Regions from separate parts of the Parageobacillus caldoxylosilyticus genome, predicted to be linked through region 3. Evidence: predicted binding sites of a transcription regulator. Region 3 holds the regulator's gene; each other region holds the start of a gene.
The links. The regulator Rex, encoded in region 3, represses fermentation and respiration genes when NADH is low (regulators of the CRP and FNR family bind a similar motif). The targets are predictions, from matches to a motif close to TTGTGAAATATTTCACAA.

Region 1 (4,138 bases), 1.8 Mb from region 3:
GAATATTTGGCGAACTTACTGACAGCCGGCGACGAAACACACATCCGTATTACGTTGAAAAAAATGGCGGCAATGCGCTCCTATATGCGCGCAAAACAAACGAACAAACAGCCGGATGTCCGCATCATTGAAGAACTTGGGCTAAGCGAGCAAGATATCGAAGACATGTATCGTTTGCTCGCCATCGCAAAATACAATGACCGCTTTGTCATTCCTGCCTCCCACCGCGAAGAAGTCGCGGAACTATACGCCGAACAAGGAAGCTGCGGATTGGCGTTTGCCGGCGGTCCTGGCGCCTGCGGCACGCTTTCTTAATGGAGGTAAGGAAACATGAATAAAGAACAAATGCAAACGGTGTTTTTATGCGCGTCCCATTTATTGTCCTATCCTGATGAAGAATGGGCGGACTCTCTCGCTGATTGCCTCGAGGCAATCAGCGCCGTCCCAAACGACGCCATCGTCGAAAAAATGAGCGCTTTTATTCATGACATCCAATCCATACCTGCCCGCAAACGGATGGAGCAATATGTCGAAACATTCGATTTCGGCAAAAAAACAAATTTATATGTGACCTACATGAATACAGGCGAACAGCGCGAACGCGGACTCGAGCTATTGCAGTTGAAACAGCGCTATAAAGCGGCTGGATTTGATACGGCCGAGCAGGAACTCCCGGATTATTTGCCGCTCATGCTTGAGTTCGCCGCTTACGCCGAACAGGAGCACATCGTGCCGCTCTTTGCCGCATACGCCGATAATATCGATGAAATACGGAAACAGCTTGCTGCGGGCGGCAGCCCTTATGCCGCTGTGTTTGACGCAATTTTTCTCGCATTTGCAGAACTCGGCGTGACGCCGACTCCGAAAGGAAGTGTGTAACCGTGTTGGAGCAATTTCTTTGGGTGATTTTCCCTTATATTGTGTTAACGATTTTTATTGGCGGCCATATTTGGCGTTATCAATACGACCAATTCGGCTGGACATCGAAATCGAGCGAAGTATTGGAAAAGAAGCAATTGCGGCTTGGCAGCCTGATGTTCCATTGGGGAATTTTGTTTGTATTCGTCGGCCACGTCATGGGCATTTTGATTCCGGAATCGGTGTACGCAACGCTCGGCATAACAGAAGAAACATACCATCTCATCGCCCTTGCCGGCGGTATTCCGGCAGGATTGGCCGCTCTTATTGGGCTTCTCATTCTGATCCGCCGGCGCGCGACCGTCAAACGGGTGCGGGTTACAAGCAGCCGCGGTGACTGGATCGCCCTCTTGTTCCTGGCGATAGTCATCGCATCGGGGCTGTCGTCGACGCTGCTGAACGTCGACTCGCGTGGTTTCGATTATCGAACAACGATCGGCCCTTGGTTCCGGAGCGTCCTTCTATTCCATCCCGATCCATCTTACATGGAAACCGTGCCAGTTTGGTTTAAAATTCATATTTTGGCTGCTCTCAGCATTTTCGCTGTCTGGCCATTTACGCGGCTCGTGCATGTGTTTAGCCTTCCGCTCCGCTACTTACGCCGAAGCTATGTCGTTTACCGCAAACGCATGCCAAAACAGGCAGAACAGCCATATAATATTCATTGATCGAAACGTATCCGAATCCCCCTTTCACATATAATAATCTCTCCCACCTCTTTCTTTCAGGGGTGGGAGATTTCTTTGTGCGTATGTAAAAAATGGGATGCACCTGTTGAGAAGGAGACATCCCGTTTTTTCTTATATTTGGCTTATTTTTTCCGACAATTCTTCTTTTTCTTCGTCGGACAGCAGGCGTTCGGCCATCGGAAACAGCACGTTTTCTTCTTTCATAAAGTGTTCCGCTAAAATATGATAAGCGTCGATCACCTCATTGGCGAGCGCCACCGCACTTTCGCAATCGACCGTTTCCGGAAGCTCCGCGGTTTTTGTTAAAAAGGAAGCGAGCCGCTGATTCGCCTGATCATGTTCATACTCCATGACGGCAATCGGGCCGGATGTTCTTCCAATATACTGCGCCAGCATCGGAAACAGCACGCCTTCTTCCCGCTGGGAGTGCGGATCGAGTTCATTCACAAATGCCTGTACATTTTCCCGCAACGCAAGCAACCGTTCCTTCCAGTTTTGCCCTTCTTTGTCACCGACGATTGCTTGTGCCTGTTCAAACAGGCGCTGCTTTTGTTCACGCAACGGCCCATGTTCCTTTTTTAAACGCTCTAGACCTGCGCATAGCTTCACTTCTCCTTGTCCGTTCATATGGCAAAATGAATGCATCATCCATCCCTCCTATTGTTTCTTTGTCCTGATTGTACCTTGTTTTTCGACAATACGTTGTGAGCGATATCACACCCAAAGATAAAGAACAATCACGCAAGAAAAACCTCCTGCGTGATTGTTCCGCATTTTTATAAATAAGGATGTTCATGCTTTGCTTTCAGCATGCGCCATCTGCGCTCTACCTCTTGCTCTAATTCTAGTAAAAGATCGCGGTTTTCTTCTTTTAGTAAATGCTTCGTTTTTCCCATGTATTTCAACCATTCGCTTAACGGAATGCGGCGATTTTTCTCTTCCGGATCGTACGTAATGGTCGTTTTTCCGCGTTCTACTTCATATAGCGGGAAGAAACAAGACTCTACCGCTGCTTTCAAAATTTGTTCGCCGTATCGTTCTTCTGATTTCCAGTTCAGCGGACATGTAATCAGCAGCTTGCCGTATACCGTTCCTTCATGCCGGGCATACCATTGCGCTTTCGCCGCTTTTTTCACTAAATCTTGCGGAAACGCTTCTGTTCCCGTAAATACGTAAGGGATGTTCGTTGCCGCCATAATTTGCGGCGTATCTTTATGATGGAACGCCTTTCCGCGCTGCGTTTTTCCGACTCCCGTCGTGCTTGTCATATGCCCCATCGGAGTGGAATAGGACATTTGCGAGCCGGTGTTCATATATCCTTCATTGTCATACTCGATAATAATTAATTTATGGTTGCGCAGGGCGGTTCCGATGGCGGAACCCATTCCGATGTCCATGCCGCCGTCGCCTGTAACCATCACAAATGTCACATCGTCAGAAACATGAAGTTCCCCGCGGCGTTTCATTTCGAAAAATGCTTCTACCATTCCAGACAACGTCGCTGCTCCATTTTGGAATAAATTATGGACCATCGTCTGTTTATGCGAGCTATACGGGTAAGCAGCCGATACAACATAAGCGCATCCTGTTTGGAACAAGACGGCAATATCGCCTTCAATTCCTTTAAAAAACAGCTCTAACCCCGGGAAAATTCCGCACCCTGGGCAGGCTCCATGACCTGGAGCAAGCCGCTTCGGCTTCGCAGTGAGCGCCCTTAGCGGCGGAATTTTCACTTTTAGCCGCTTCGTCTTTCCATCTGGAGTGACTTGAATTAATCCCGTTTTAAACGCATCGCCATGCATTGGCTCCATTACCGGAGTCTGCCGCTTTTCCGGACGTCCCGGCACATGTCCAAAATAATCAAACGGTTTTTTTGCATATCCTTTTTCCATTGCCTCTATGGCCATTTGGAAAAACGCTTCTGCGTCCTCTGCATAAAAGTCCTTGCCGCCGACGCCAAACACGCGGCTTAATACAATGGTTTTATTCTCTTTATCCTCTTGTAACGCTGATTTCACTTCATGTGTCATATTCGGCCCATGCGCTCCGTATGAATCCGCCCGTTCCCCAATCAGCAATGCTTTCACTTGTTTTAATGCGCTGCGGATTTCCTCCGCCGGGAATGGACGAATCATATTTGGACTGATCACTCCGGCTTTAATTCCTTTTGCCCGCAGTTTGTCGACCACATCTTTTGCTGTTTCCGCCGCTGAGTTCAGTAAAAATAATGCTACTTCCGCATCTTCCATTCTATATAAATCGAGCACCGGATATTCGCGGCCGGATAGCGCCGCGTATTCACGAGCTACTTGTTTAAACACCTCTTGGGCGCGGTATAATGCTTCGGATTGCTGATAATTATTATTGATTAAATCGTCTCCGTTCATATGGGCGCCGATCGTAATCGGCTTTTTCGGATCAGCAGCGTTCGGAAAATTGGTCGGTCGCTCGCCAATAAAGGATTGTACAACGCTTCGATCTTTAAAATGGCGCACTTTGCGTTTTTGATGCGATGTGAAGAAGCCATCATA
Region 2 (4,138 bases), 250 kb from region 3:
GACACAAGATCCAGCTTAAATATTGCATCTAACGCAGTCTGTGTCGGCGCCACCGGAGGAATTTTTACAACTTCTCCATGCAAAAACGGCACTTTAAATAAAAGCGTAGTTTGATGAAGCATTCCACCTTCAGCAAACAGAGCTTTAAAACTCGGCAGACTCCATATAACAACGATTGCCGTTAAAATATAAAAAGGAGACCACGCATGGATGACTTTTTTCAAGCTGTATTTAGATTTTTCAACAACTTCCCCATCCTGATTCACTCGATATATCTGTGACGGCTGCCATTTTTTTAAGAAAATAGTTAGTGCCCCCATACTGACAAGTGCTGCTAAAATATTAGCCAACTCAGGACCGAATACAATGATTGTCAATGTTTGTACAATGGTATAGCTTCCGCTTACCACTAAAAGAGCAGGCAATGTTTCTCTAATACCTTTCCATTTATCTAAAATAAACACTAATAAGAACGGAATAAGAAACGTAATAAACGGTAAAATCCAAGCAAGTGTGCGAGATAACTCAATCGGAGTTAAATCTCCCATTTGTGCTCCGACAATAACCGGAATTCCAATTGCTCCAAACGCGCCAGATGCAGCATTGGCAATTAAACAAAGAGCAGCTGCTTTTAATGGATGAAACCCGAGTTCAGCAAGTAAAGCAGCAGAAATAGCAATCGGAACACCAAATCCCGCGGCTCCTTCTAAAAATGCGTTAAAGCTAAAACCAATGAGCAACAGTTGAAGCCGCTGATCTTCAGAAATGTTTGCGATACTCCCACGGATAATGTCAAATTTCCCTGTTTTCACAGCGATTTTATATAGCCAGACAGCCATGATCACAATATAGCCAATGGGCCATAAACCGTTCGCGATTCCATAGATGGAAGCGGCAAGCGCCTTTGAAACCGGCATATGAAAAAACCAAACAGCTGTCACTAATCCAAAACAAAGAGTGAGAAAAGCGGCTTTTATTCCCTTCATCTTAAACACCGTTAAACATAATAAAAATAAAACAATTGGAAGCGCCGCAATGAATGCAGAAAGATACGCATTATGAAAAGGATTGTAATGTTGTATCCACATGATGTTCACCTTGTTGTTATTCTAAGTCAGTATTTATTGCTTTACCTCATCAAAATAACGGGAAAGAATGTCTTTTAATACGGTTACGCTATGATGAAATTGCTGTTGTTCTGTTTCATTTAGCTTCAATTCCATTACCTCGCGAATACCGTTTCGGTTGATAATGGCAGGTACGCCGATATAAACATTTTGCTCGTTATATTGGCCGTCCAGATAAGCGGAAACGGTGAGTATCGCATTTTCATTGTGCAAAATAGCGCGTGTAATGCGGACTAGCCCCATCGCAATGCCGTAATACGTCGCGCCTTTTTTCTCAATAATTTGATATGCCGCGTCACGAACATTGATAAAGATATTTTCTAAATCCTCTTTTCGGTAGCTATCGTTTTGCGACAATATTTGCTCAACTGGAATACTTCCAATTTCTGCACGGCTCCAAACAGGCAGCTCTGTATCCCCATGTTCTCCGATAATATACGCATGCACATTGGTTGGAGCTACTTGAAAGTATTCACTCAGCAAAAAGCGGAATCTTGCCGTATCCAGAATCGTTCCCGAGCCGATCACCCGTTCTTTCGGTAAGCCGCTGAATTTCCAAGTAGCATACGTTAAGATATCTACTGGATTCGTTGCAACAAGAAAAATGCCATCAAACCCTGATCTCATCACAGAATCGACAATCGTTTTAAAGATATTCATGTTCTTGTCAACAAGATCGAGTCTTGTTTCCCCTGGTTTTTGGTTAGCACCTGCACAAATCACCACCAAATCGGCATCTCGACAATCTTGATAATCTCCATGCCATATATTCATTGGCTTCGGCGCAAATACTTTTCCGTGATTGAAGTCCATCACGTCGCCCTCCGCCTTCTCTTTATTCACATCAATCAACACTAGTTCATCCGCTATTCCTTGATTCATAAGGGCAAACGCATAGCTGGAACCAACGAATCCTGTTCCTACAAGCGCCACTCGATTCATGCATTGTCTTTTCATCGTTGTCTGTCATCCTTTCCAAAAATCAATTTGTGAAATTATTCACAAATATATTGTGCATTATTTCACAAACTTTATCAAGTATCAACTATAAGAGAAATTTGTCTTTTTTGTTAACAGTTTGCTCACACAACAACATCCAATAAACGAAAAAACGGTCTGTCATTATTAACCTCCGTAATACCCTATAAAAAATAAGAGGGCGGATCCGTTAAAGGAATTTTTACTTCCTTTTGGATTCACCCTCTTTCTCAATTCCCCGCACCCCGATATCGCTTTACTCCTGCGTTCCATAAAACGACCGCAATCCCAAAAAAGATAACACCCATGATTGGAGTAAAAAATGCATAGCCGTACCATTCTTTTTTACCAAGAAAATACGATGCGGGATATACGCCAACAAACGCAAACGGCAAAATCCACGTTAAAATATAGCGGATAACGCGATGATAAATATCAATTGGATAGCGCCCGTAGTTGCTGATATTGTACATCATCGGCATGATCGATGTACGAGCATCAGACCAAAAACTAATAGTTGCCAATGACACAAATACTCCCGCGTAAATAAATGCTCCCCCTAAAACAAACAAAATAAACATCAAAATGTCATACCAATGAAACGAAAGAGATAAACGCGCACTTGCATACGCCATAATGATGATGCCCGTTACTCCGCCAAGCAACGATTCAAGTTCCATCCGCTCGAGAATAATTTGAAACAAGCTGTGCACCGGGCGCGTCAATACGCGATCCATTTCTCCACGCACAATATAGCGCTCATTAAAATCCCACAAATTAAAAAATGCTCCGAACACCGCATATGGCACTAAGAAAAAGCCGTAAATAAATAAAATTTCATCGCGCGTCCAGCCGTGCAATAACGACGTATGCCCAAACACAATGAGAAGAAAAACAAGATTGACCGCTTGTGACATCAAATCAGAAATAAACTCCACCAGCAAATCGGCACGATATTGCAGCTTTGTTTTCATGTATTGTGCCATATATTGAAAAAAGATCGATACGTAAAACACGACTCACCCTCCTTGAATGACAAGCTGTTTTTTCGCCGCTCGCCACAACAGCTGAATCGGGATGAGCAACAGCACACACCATACAAGCTGAAACAAAAGGCCATGGAGGATTGCTTGCCCTTGAAAACTTCCTGTTACAATCATACTCGGAATATAACTAATTCCTTGAAACGGAAAGTATTTCATTGCCTCTTGCGCCCAATCTGGATAAAAGCTGATTGGCAAAATAAGTCCGGAAAACAAGTCGATCACAAATCGCTTTGCCCGCAATAACCCTTCATTGTTAAGGGTAAAAAATGCTATGATGCCGGCAAGCAAATTTAATTCTGAATTAATAATAAAACTAAGGGCAATCGACAAAGTGAAAAACATCCATGTATGAACATCGGTTGGAAAACGAAGCGGCAAAAATAAAGCGACAAGAAAAATTCCCGGAAGAGAAAGAAACAACAAACGAAAGATTCCTTCCCCTAATCCTTGCATCGTTTTCATTCCGAGATAACTGTAAGGACGAATCAGCTCTGTCGCCACTCTTCCTTCTTTAATCTCCATGGCGATTTCACGGTCGATATTATTGAAATAAAACGCCCGCGCCATCCATGAGATGGCGACATACGTGGTCATTTGCGCCATCGACATTCCTTGCATCGTCGATTTGCTGCCGTAAATCGCTGACCAGAGAAAATAGTACGCGGCGATATTAATGGCGTAAATAAGAATGCCCGTATAATAATTGGTCCGGTAAGCAAGCATCATTAAAAAGCGGATGCGGATCATCTCAATATATTTATCCATGCACAACACCTTCTTCATAGATGTTGCGGATAATTTCTTCTGTAGAAATTTCATTAATGTTCATATCTTGAATCGAATAGCGGGCGACAACGCGGCCGATCACTTCCGGCAATAACGCGGAAGGCACTTGTGCTGTCCAGACATTGTCTTGCTCCCCTTTTTTCCATATCACTTGCAGACCATTCGTTAGTTCTCGTAACGCATGAAACGTGATTTCGCCCG
Region 3 (4,138 bases):
TGGAACGCTATATCAAAAATACAACTTCTTCATTTCCGCGCTAGTTAGTTCGCTTTTATTCGCCATCGTCCATATGGAACTCGAACACCTGCTCTTGTACGCAGCAATGGGATTTACGTTTGCCTTTCTTTATGCGAAAACGGGACGCATTTTCGTTCCGATTTTCGCCCATGTTACCATGAATACGTTCGTGGTCGTCATACAAACATTGTTTGCCGATGAAATTGAAAAAATAATGCGGCAGACAGAGCAGATACAACTCATTATTGGGGGCTTTTAAACAATGAAAGGGACGCCATTACAATTTGGTTTTTTCTATTTTCTGATGGGAGTGCTATTTACTTACTTGTCCATTCAAAGTGCAAAAGATACGATTTGGAACTTTTTCACGATCTTCCTTGCCATCCTGGCTACGCTTGATTTTGGAGCAGCAATACGTCTATTCGCACTCCACTTTCGCAATAAACCTCCCGTTTGATTTCACGGGAGGTTTTCTTGTTCCTGTTGCGCCAATAGCACTTTGCGGTAAGCCATCTTGGAAATCCAAATGCTTGCCTCATATAAAATCGAAAGCGGAATCATCACGATGACTTGCGATAATACATCCGGCGGCGTAATGACCGCAGCTACAATCAGCAAGGCCAAATAAGCGTATTTTCGTATTTTGATCAATAACATCGGTGTAATCAAACCAAGTCTTGTGAAAAACATCACTACTACCGGCAGCTGAAAGACAATGCCAAACGGCAAGATGAGCTGAAGCAAAAATTCAAAATATTCATTAATACCGATGACTTGATGAATACCCAGGCGTTCCGCCAAATTTTGCATAAAGCGAACGACAAACGGAAATAAAACAAAATACGCAAAACTAACGCCAGCGAAAAAGAGAACAATCGAAATGGGGATATAACTTAAAGTGACCTTTCGCTCTTTTTCATACAATCCCGGACTGACAAACGCCCAAAGTTGATAAAGCAAAACCGGAGCAGTAAGAACAAAGGCAATGACAAAAGCAAACTGAAAATAAATTTTGATCGGATCTGTCAAACGAAACGCATTCATCGTCAATTCTTTTGCTTCATCCGTCCGCTGCAAATATAAAATGACCGGTTCTACAAAAAAGAAGCTTCCTATCAAAGCAATGCCAAAAAAAACAAGAACAATGATAAGCCGTTTTCGCAACTCTCCTAGGTGCTCATACACCGACATTTCTTTATCGTTCATATGTCAACCATCCTAACTCATCATTGGTCGGCTTTTTTTTCATCCTCATCGGCTAATCCTTTCGTCGCATCCTTAAATTCGCGGAGCGATTGACCGAGCGACTTGCCCAATTCCGGAAGTTTTTTTGTTCCAAACAATAATAAAATGACAAGCACGATTAATAAATATTTCACGTTTCATTCTCTCCTTTTATTCAAGCGGGTAGTTTTTCAAAAAATAAACGAGCGACTGCAATTCGACCGCTAAGTCAATATGATGGACGCGAATATGCTTGGGTACGTTTAAGCGCGCTGGTGTAAAATTTAAAATTCCTTTAATTCCTCTTTGGACAAGACGGTCGGTAATCCACTGAGCGACATGGGCCGGCACCGTTAAAATCGCTACTGGAATCCCCTCGTGAAGACGGTCTTCCAATTCATCCAAATGATAGACAGGCACCCCGCCGACTTCTGTACCGACTTTCCTTTCATCTACGTCAAATGCCATCACAATTTTCGTATTATTGTTTTTCGAAAAATTATAATTTAAAAATGCGGTGCCTAAGTTCCCGACTCCAAATAGTGCAACTTCCGTTACCTCATCTTGATCGAGCGTTTTCCGGAAAAATGACAGCAAATAGTTGACATTATATCCGTATCCCTTTTTGCCAAGCGCTCCAAAATAGGAAAAATCGCGGCGGATCGTCGCAGGATCGACTTTGACCGCCTCGCTCAGTTCGGCAGAAGAAACGCGTTGTTTTCCAGAAGCGTGTAAATTTTTTAAAAAACGATAATATAACGGCAAACGTTTGGCCGTTGCTTGCGGAATTTTTGGCTGTTCATTGCTCATTGATGAATCCCCCAGCACTTCTTTTTTCGCGTTGATAATGTCCTGACTTTCCACCTGTTTTCTCTACCAAATAGGTTGGGCCAATAACCATTCCTTTATCTAACGCCTTACACATATCATATACTGTCAGCGCACATACAGAGGCAGCCGTTAGCGCTTCCATCTCCACCCCCGTGCTTCCCTTCGTTTTCACCGTTACGGTAATCAACAATTGATACAACGCTTTTTCTTCTTCGACATGCCAGGCAAACTGAATGTCGACACCTTTTAGCATAAGCGGATGGCACATTGGAATGAGATCGGCTGTTTTTTTCGCTGCCATAATACCTGCCACTTGCGCAACGGCAAGCACATCCCCTTTTTCGATCGCGTGGTTTGTCATTTTTTCATAAATTTCCTTATTTACTGTCACACTTGTTTGCGCGACCGCTATGCGAACCGTATCCTCTTTGTCCGTAATATCGACCATTTTTGCCCGGCCTTGTTCGTTGAAATGGGTAAATGATGACAACATAATCTCCTCCACTTATAAACTATACACTATTTTTCGTCATCTGTCTTTTATCGTTTTATTGCGATAAGAAAGTCACTTACGCTACACTATTATTGTCAAACGCGAGGTGAAAAACAATGATCATTTTACAAGTTAACCAACTGACAAAATATTTTGGCGCTGACCTTATTTTATCGAATATAAAATTAGAAATACAATCAAAAGACCGTATCGCTCTCGTTGGGAGAAACGGAGCCGGGAAATCGACCCTATTAAAGATCATTGCCGGTGAAATGTCTTACGATAGCGGGGAGATTATTAAACCAAAAGAAGTAACAATCGGCTATCTTGCCCAGGACAGCGGGCTTCACTCTTCGTTGTCGATTTGGGAAGAAATGATGACGGTATTCGCCCCGTTAAAGGCGATGGAGAAGCAATTGCGAGCGATGGAAATGCAAATGGGCGATCCCGATTTGCTTGCAGACGTTTCCCGTTATGAAAAACTATTAAAAGACTATGACGCGTTGCAAGAGCGCTATAAAGAACAAGGTGGTTACCAATACGAAGCTGATATTCGCTCCATTTTACACGGTTTGCAGTTTTCTAAGTACGATTATATGACGACTCCTGTCCAATCGCTAAGCGGCGGACAACGAACGCGGCTGGCGCTCGGAAAATTGCTGTTAATGAAGCCCGATTTGCTTATTTTGGACGAGCCGACCAACCATTTAGACCTCGAAACATTAACATGGTTGGAGCAATATTTACAAACGTATCCTGGCGCTATTTTAATTGTATCGCATGACCGCTATTTTCTCGATAAAGTAGTCACCCAAGTATACGAACTGTCACGTGCAACATTAAAGCGGTATAGCGGCAATTACAGCCGTTACCTAGAGCAACGGGCGGAGGAATACGAACGGGAACGAAAACTATATGAAAAACAGCAAGAAGAAATTGCAAAGCTGCAAGATTTTATTCAGCGCAATATTGCCCGCGCTTCGACAACCAAGCGCGCGCAAAGCAGAAGAAAACGGCTCGAAAAAATGGAAAGAATGGAGAAGCCGATCGGGGACGAAAAAGCTGCCTCGTTTTCCTTCGAAATCGAGCGGCAAAGCGGCAATGACGTGTTAATCGCTGAAGATGTCGCAGTAGGATACGATGCGGATCAGCCAATTTTTCGCAATGTCCGCTTTCGCATCACGCGCGGGGAAAGCGTCGCTTTGATTGGACCGAACGGAATCGGCAAATCCACGTTGCTAAAAGCGATTGTCAATAAACTCCCGCTACAAGCAGGGCATTTCCGCTACGGCTCGAACGTACAAATCGGCTACTATGACCAAAACCAGGCCGACTTGTCCTCAAATAAGCGCGTGCTCGATGAACTTTGGGATGAATTCCCTGACAAAACGGAAAAAGAAATCCGCACCGTGCTCGGAAACTTCTTATTCTCTGGGGATGATGTGCTAAAGCATGTATCGGAGCTAAGCGGCGGGGAAAAAGCAAGACTGGCGCTTGCCAAATTGATGATGCAAAAAGCGAACTTCCTTGTTTTAGACGAACCGACCAACCATCTTGATTTAGACAGCA
Region 4 (4,138 bases), 490 kb from region 3:
GTCCGTTTTCCCTTCGTCCATTCGCGCACCGTGCCAATGAATGTGGTCACCGCGCCGGCTTCCGGACGCATCACTTTTTGGATCACTTCTTCCAAAGAAATCGGCTTGTCCGTAATGACAAAAAGACGTTCATTCATTCGTGTTTTTTCACCTCATTCATCAACCAACGTAAATAACTTTCTTCATCGTCAATAGAAAATAAAGGATAGGAAAAAAAGGGTGGCTGCGAAAAAGGTTGCCACGTAATGACGGCAATAATGTTCGCCAACCGGGAAAGCGAATCCCAGTCCTTTTCGTTTCGTACCATTACTACTTTTGGATATCGTTCGCTTTTGTAGCCCTCAACAAGGACCAAATCAAGCGGCAACAGCTGATAGAACGATAAAATTTGCGCGAGCGACCATGATGACTGCCGGGCGTAAAGCTGAAGCAATCCGTCTCCTTCCACCGACACACAAACCGCCCCCGCCCGTTCGTGGCGCTCTGAGTCGGTATCCGCATATCGTCTTTCCGGCTCGCCGCCATGCCCATGATGTTTGATCGTTCCAACACGGTACCCTTCAGAAGACGCGATTTTTACCCATTTTTCAATCAGCGTCGTTTTGCCGCTGTTTTTATAGCCGACTACCTGCCAGACGTTCATACGTCGCTTCCCTCTTCATCTTCTAGCAGCCACACCTCAACGGTATCGCCTTTGGCAAACCCGCGCGTTCCTCCTGGAAGCACCATCAGGGCGTTCGCTCTCGCCAATGATGTGACAATATTCGATTTATCCATGCCAACCGGCGCCACCGTTAACCGTCCGTCTTCGAGCGCTACGTAACTTCTGACAAAGCGGGTAAACGGATTTGGCTTTGGAAAGTCGGCCATCAACATAGCCGTTGCTTTTTTCAAATACGGTTTCGTGGAAAATAGACGCGTCCGCACAACAGGGCGCACAAACAGTTCATAGCCGACATAGCAGGCAGATGGGTTGCCCGATAGCCCAAACAATAGCTTGCCGTCAAGATGCGCAACCGTCGTCACGCTGCCCGGGCGCATCGCCACTTTATTGAACAGCACTTCAGCGCCGAGACGTTTATAAATGATCGGCAAATAATCATAATCCCCGACAGAGACGCCTCCTGTTGTAATCAACATATCCACTTGATCGAGCGCGGATTGGATCGCGGCAAAACAAGTATCCAGATCGTCCATTAATTTGCCGAAATAAATCGGCTCCGCGCCGCTGCGGACCACTTGCGCTTGAATCATATAGGCGTTGCTGTTGCGGATTTTTCCCGGTACGAGCGGGTCGGATACATCCAAAAGCTCGCTGCCTGTCGCAAAAATACCGATGCGCGGCTTGCGCGCCACTTTTACCTTGGCATATCCAAATGTCGCTAATAGCGCCTGTACGCCGGGGTTGATCCGCGTGCCTTTTGGAACAAGAGCATCGCCCTTTTTCGCATCCTCCCCTTGAAACGAAATATTATCTCCCGGACGAAACGGCCGTTTGATCGACATATACGTTTTGCCATCCCGCTCATATTGTTTGGCTAGCTCCAACATGACAACTGCGTCGCATCCAGCGGGAATTTGCGCTCCTGTCATGATGCGCACCGCCTGAAACGGTTCCACCGCTTTTGTCGCCACCTGTCCCGCTCCAATCGTTTCAATCACTTCAAATTCGACCGGGTTGTCCAGCTTCGCCTGCGCGGAGTCCACAGCGCGGATGGCAAAACCGTCATATGGGGAGCGGTCAAACGGCGGAACGTCATGATCGGCGCGCAATTCTTCAGCCAAATACCGACCGTATGCTTCCTCAAGCCGAACCGTTTCCGCTTCCCCTTCCCCCGCATATTTCATGACCCTTTCGATCGCTTCCGTTACCGGAATCGAAGTTCGCTTTTCCAACATGCTTTTCTCTCCCTTTCTCATTTAATGGCTGCCCACGATATCCATTATTTTACTTTTTTGCATTTAGAAGAGCAAGCAAACTGCCAAAGAAAGCAAGTTTTTATTGGTTCATCCGCACTGTTGATGATCGGAAGTTTCGCATGAAGATTTACTTAATGCATTGATATTATGTCGATTTTCGCTTTCCAACTGTTCAGCCTTCAACAGCCGAAACATCCGCCATCCCTTCTTTCCTATTTTCATTGTACGGAAACGAAACAAAGCTAGTCGTGATGTTCCTCACATTTATTCGTTTCATTTCTTTCCTAACGCAACTTGTTCAAAATTTCTTCATTTATGTGATGTACATCACGACATGCAAAAAAGAAAAGAAATATGCTTAAGTTGTAACGATTGATTAAGATGGAGGTATCAGCCATGGAAAAATGGTTTACAGAACAATCGCTCATCGGTGATATCGTAGCACAATTTCCAAAAGCAAGCGATCTTTTCAAATCATACAAAATTGATTTTTGCTGCGGCGGGCAGCGCCCATTGCAGGAGGCAATAAAAGAGCGCGGTTTGGACGAAAAAGCGATTTTGGAAGAGCTGAACACGCTTTATGCTCAATCGCTCGAAAAAGCCAATCGAAACTGGAAGGAAGCTTCTTATCGCGAGCTGATCGATCATATCATTGGAAAACATCATCGTTACTTGGCGGAAGAACTGCCTCAGCTCAGCCCTTACGTCACCAAAGTGCTGCGCGTCCACGGAATGCATCATCCGCATCTTGTGCAAGTTCATAAGCTGTTTAACGAGCTGAAAACCGAACTGGAACAGCATACGGTGAAAGAAGAAACTTACGCTTTCCCGCTTATTTTGCAATTTGAAGAAACTCCGACTCCAGAAAACAGAGAAACGATGAAACAAGTGGTTCGCGAACTTGTCAATGAACATGACGTTGCTGGCGACATCATCAAAACGATTCGTGAAATTACGAATGACTTTATCCCACCGGAAGATGCATGCGGTACGTACCGCCTTGTCTACAATCGACTAGAAGCGCTAGAAGAAGATTTATTGGAACATATCCATTTGGAAAATAACGTGTTATTCCCGCGCGTTCTCGCAGAAGCAGAGCCATCGGCAGAAATGTCTTGATAAACCAAAAGCACTGGACCGTTCCACAAGAAGGAAACGGTCCAGTTTGTTTATCCGCCAATATAAGACATTTCAATTTTCTTCCGCATTTTCGCCGTTTGCTCCGTCCGTTCGTCCGAATAGCGGTCTGTCCGCATGTTCCATGTGGATGCGATCACTTTCTTGATCTCCTCTTTATCCGTTCCAGAACGCAGTTTTTCTTTCAGTGAAACGCCGCTTGTCGCAAACAAACACGTATACAGCGTGCCATCGGCGGAAATGCGCGCCCGAGTGCAGCTGTGGCAAAATGATTCTGTCACCGAGGCGATAAACCCGACTTCCACGTTGGTGCCAACATAGCGGTAGCGGCTTGCCACCTCGCCGAAGTAGGCTTTTTCCACCGGCTCGAGCGGATGCATTTGTTGCAAAAGTTCATACATTTCTTTTTTTGTGACGACATGAGAAAAATCCCAGCCGTTGGTCGTGCCAACATCCATAAATTCGATAAAGCGAAGCGTAATACCCCGTTCCTTAAAATAAGAAGCCATCGGGATAATTTGCGAGTCGTTCATGCCTTTTTTCACAACCATGTTTACTTTGACGCCAAGCCCGGCTTCCTGCGCCGCTTCAATTCCTTTTAACACCGGCTTGACCCCGACGCCAACGCCGTTCATTTTTTTAAATATATCATCATCCAGCGCATCTAAACTAACATTAACGCGCTTCAGCCCCGCTTCTTTCAAACGTTTTGCCCATTTCACTAAATGAATCCCATTCGTTGTAAGGCCAATATCGCGGATGCCGGGAATGTGTGTCAATCGTTCAATCAAGATATCCAAATCCCGTCTTAGCAGCGGCTCTCCCCCGGTAATGCGAATTTTCTCGACGCCAAGCTCGGCAAAACTTTCAGCAAGCAGCACCATTTCCCCGATCGTTAATAATTCGTCTTCACGCAAAAAACGGAAATTCGGACCGAATATTTCTGCTGGCATGCAATATACGCATCGAAAATTGCATTGATCCGTTACCGAAATGCGCAAATCGCGAAGCGGTCGGTTCCAGCGGTCGACAACGGCCGCCGATTCTTTTCTTTCCATCCCGCTTCCCCCTTTCAATGAGA

Region 1: the regulator Rex is predicted to act here: its motif matches at 2,310-2,327, upstream of BV455_RS18145 (hemerythrin domain-containing protein).
Region 2: the regulator Rex is predicted to act here: its motif matches at 2,115-2,132, upstream of BV455_RS06215 (L-lactate dehydrogenase).
Region 4: the regulator Rex is predicted to act here: its motif matches at 2,236-2,253, upstream of ric (iron-sulfur cluster repair di-iron protein).

Annotation. Positions count from the first base shown of each region.
Region 1 covers NZ_CP040553.1:3,563,585-3,567,722, reverse strand. The annotation lists gene narH (nitrate reductase subunit beta) at 1-315, shown strand, start outside; gene narJ (nitrate reductase molybdenum cofactor assembly chaperone) at 331-879, shown strand; gene narI (respiratory nitrate reductase subunit gamma) at 882-1,586, shown strand; gene BV455_RS18145 (hemerythrin domain-containing protein) at 1,719-2,252, opposite strand; gene BV455_RS18140 (thiamine pyrophosphate-dependent enzyme) at 2,384-4,138, opposite strand, start outside.
Region 2 covers NZ_CP040553.1:1,202,852-1,206,989, forward strand. The annotation lists gene BV455_RS06210 (L-lactate permease) at 1-1,088, opposite strand, end outside; gene BV455_RS06215 (L-lactate dehydrogenase) at 1,122-2,084, opposite strand; gene BV455_RS06220 (ABC transporter permease) at 2,336-3,121, opposite strand; gene BV455_RS06225 (ABC transporter permease) at 3,125-3,916, opposite strand; gene BV455_RS06230 (ABC transporter ATP-binding protein) at 3,909-4,138, opposite strand, start outside.
Region 3 covers NZ_CP040553.1:1,455,056-1,459,193, forward strand. The annotation lists gene BV455_RS07335 (CPBP family intramembrane glutamic endopeptidase) at 1-280, shown strand, start outside; gene BV455_RS07340 (YdiK family protein) at 284-478, shown strand; gene tatC (twin-arginine translocase subunit TatC) at 481-1,227, opposite strand; gene BV455_RS07350 (twin-arginine translocase TatA/TatE family subunit) at 1,248-1,400, opposite strand; gene BV455_RS07355 (redox-sensing transcriptional repressor Rex) at 1,417-2,055, opposite strand; gene moaC (cyclic pyranopterin monophosphate synthase MoaC) at 2,045-2,566, opposite strand; gene BV455_RS07365 (ABC-F family ATP-binding cassette domain-containing protein) at 2,686-4,138, shown strand, end outside.
Region 4 covers NZ_CP040553.1:969,195-973,332, forward strand. The annotation lists gene BV455_RS04965 (molybdenum cofactor biosynthesis protein MoaE) at 1-137, opposite strand, end outside; gene mobB (molybdopterin-guanine dinucleotide biosynthesis protein B) at 134-643, opposite strand; gene BV455_RS04975 (molybdopterin molybdotransferase MoeA) at 640-1,899, opposite strand; gene ric (iron-sulfur cluster repair di-iron protein) at 2,317-3,039, shown strand; gene moaA (GTP 3',8-cyclase MoaA) at 3,090-4,115, opposite strand; gene modB (molybdate ABC transporter permease subunit) at 4,130-4,138, opposite strand, start outside.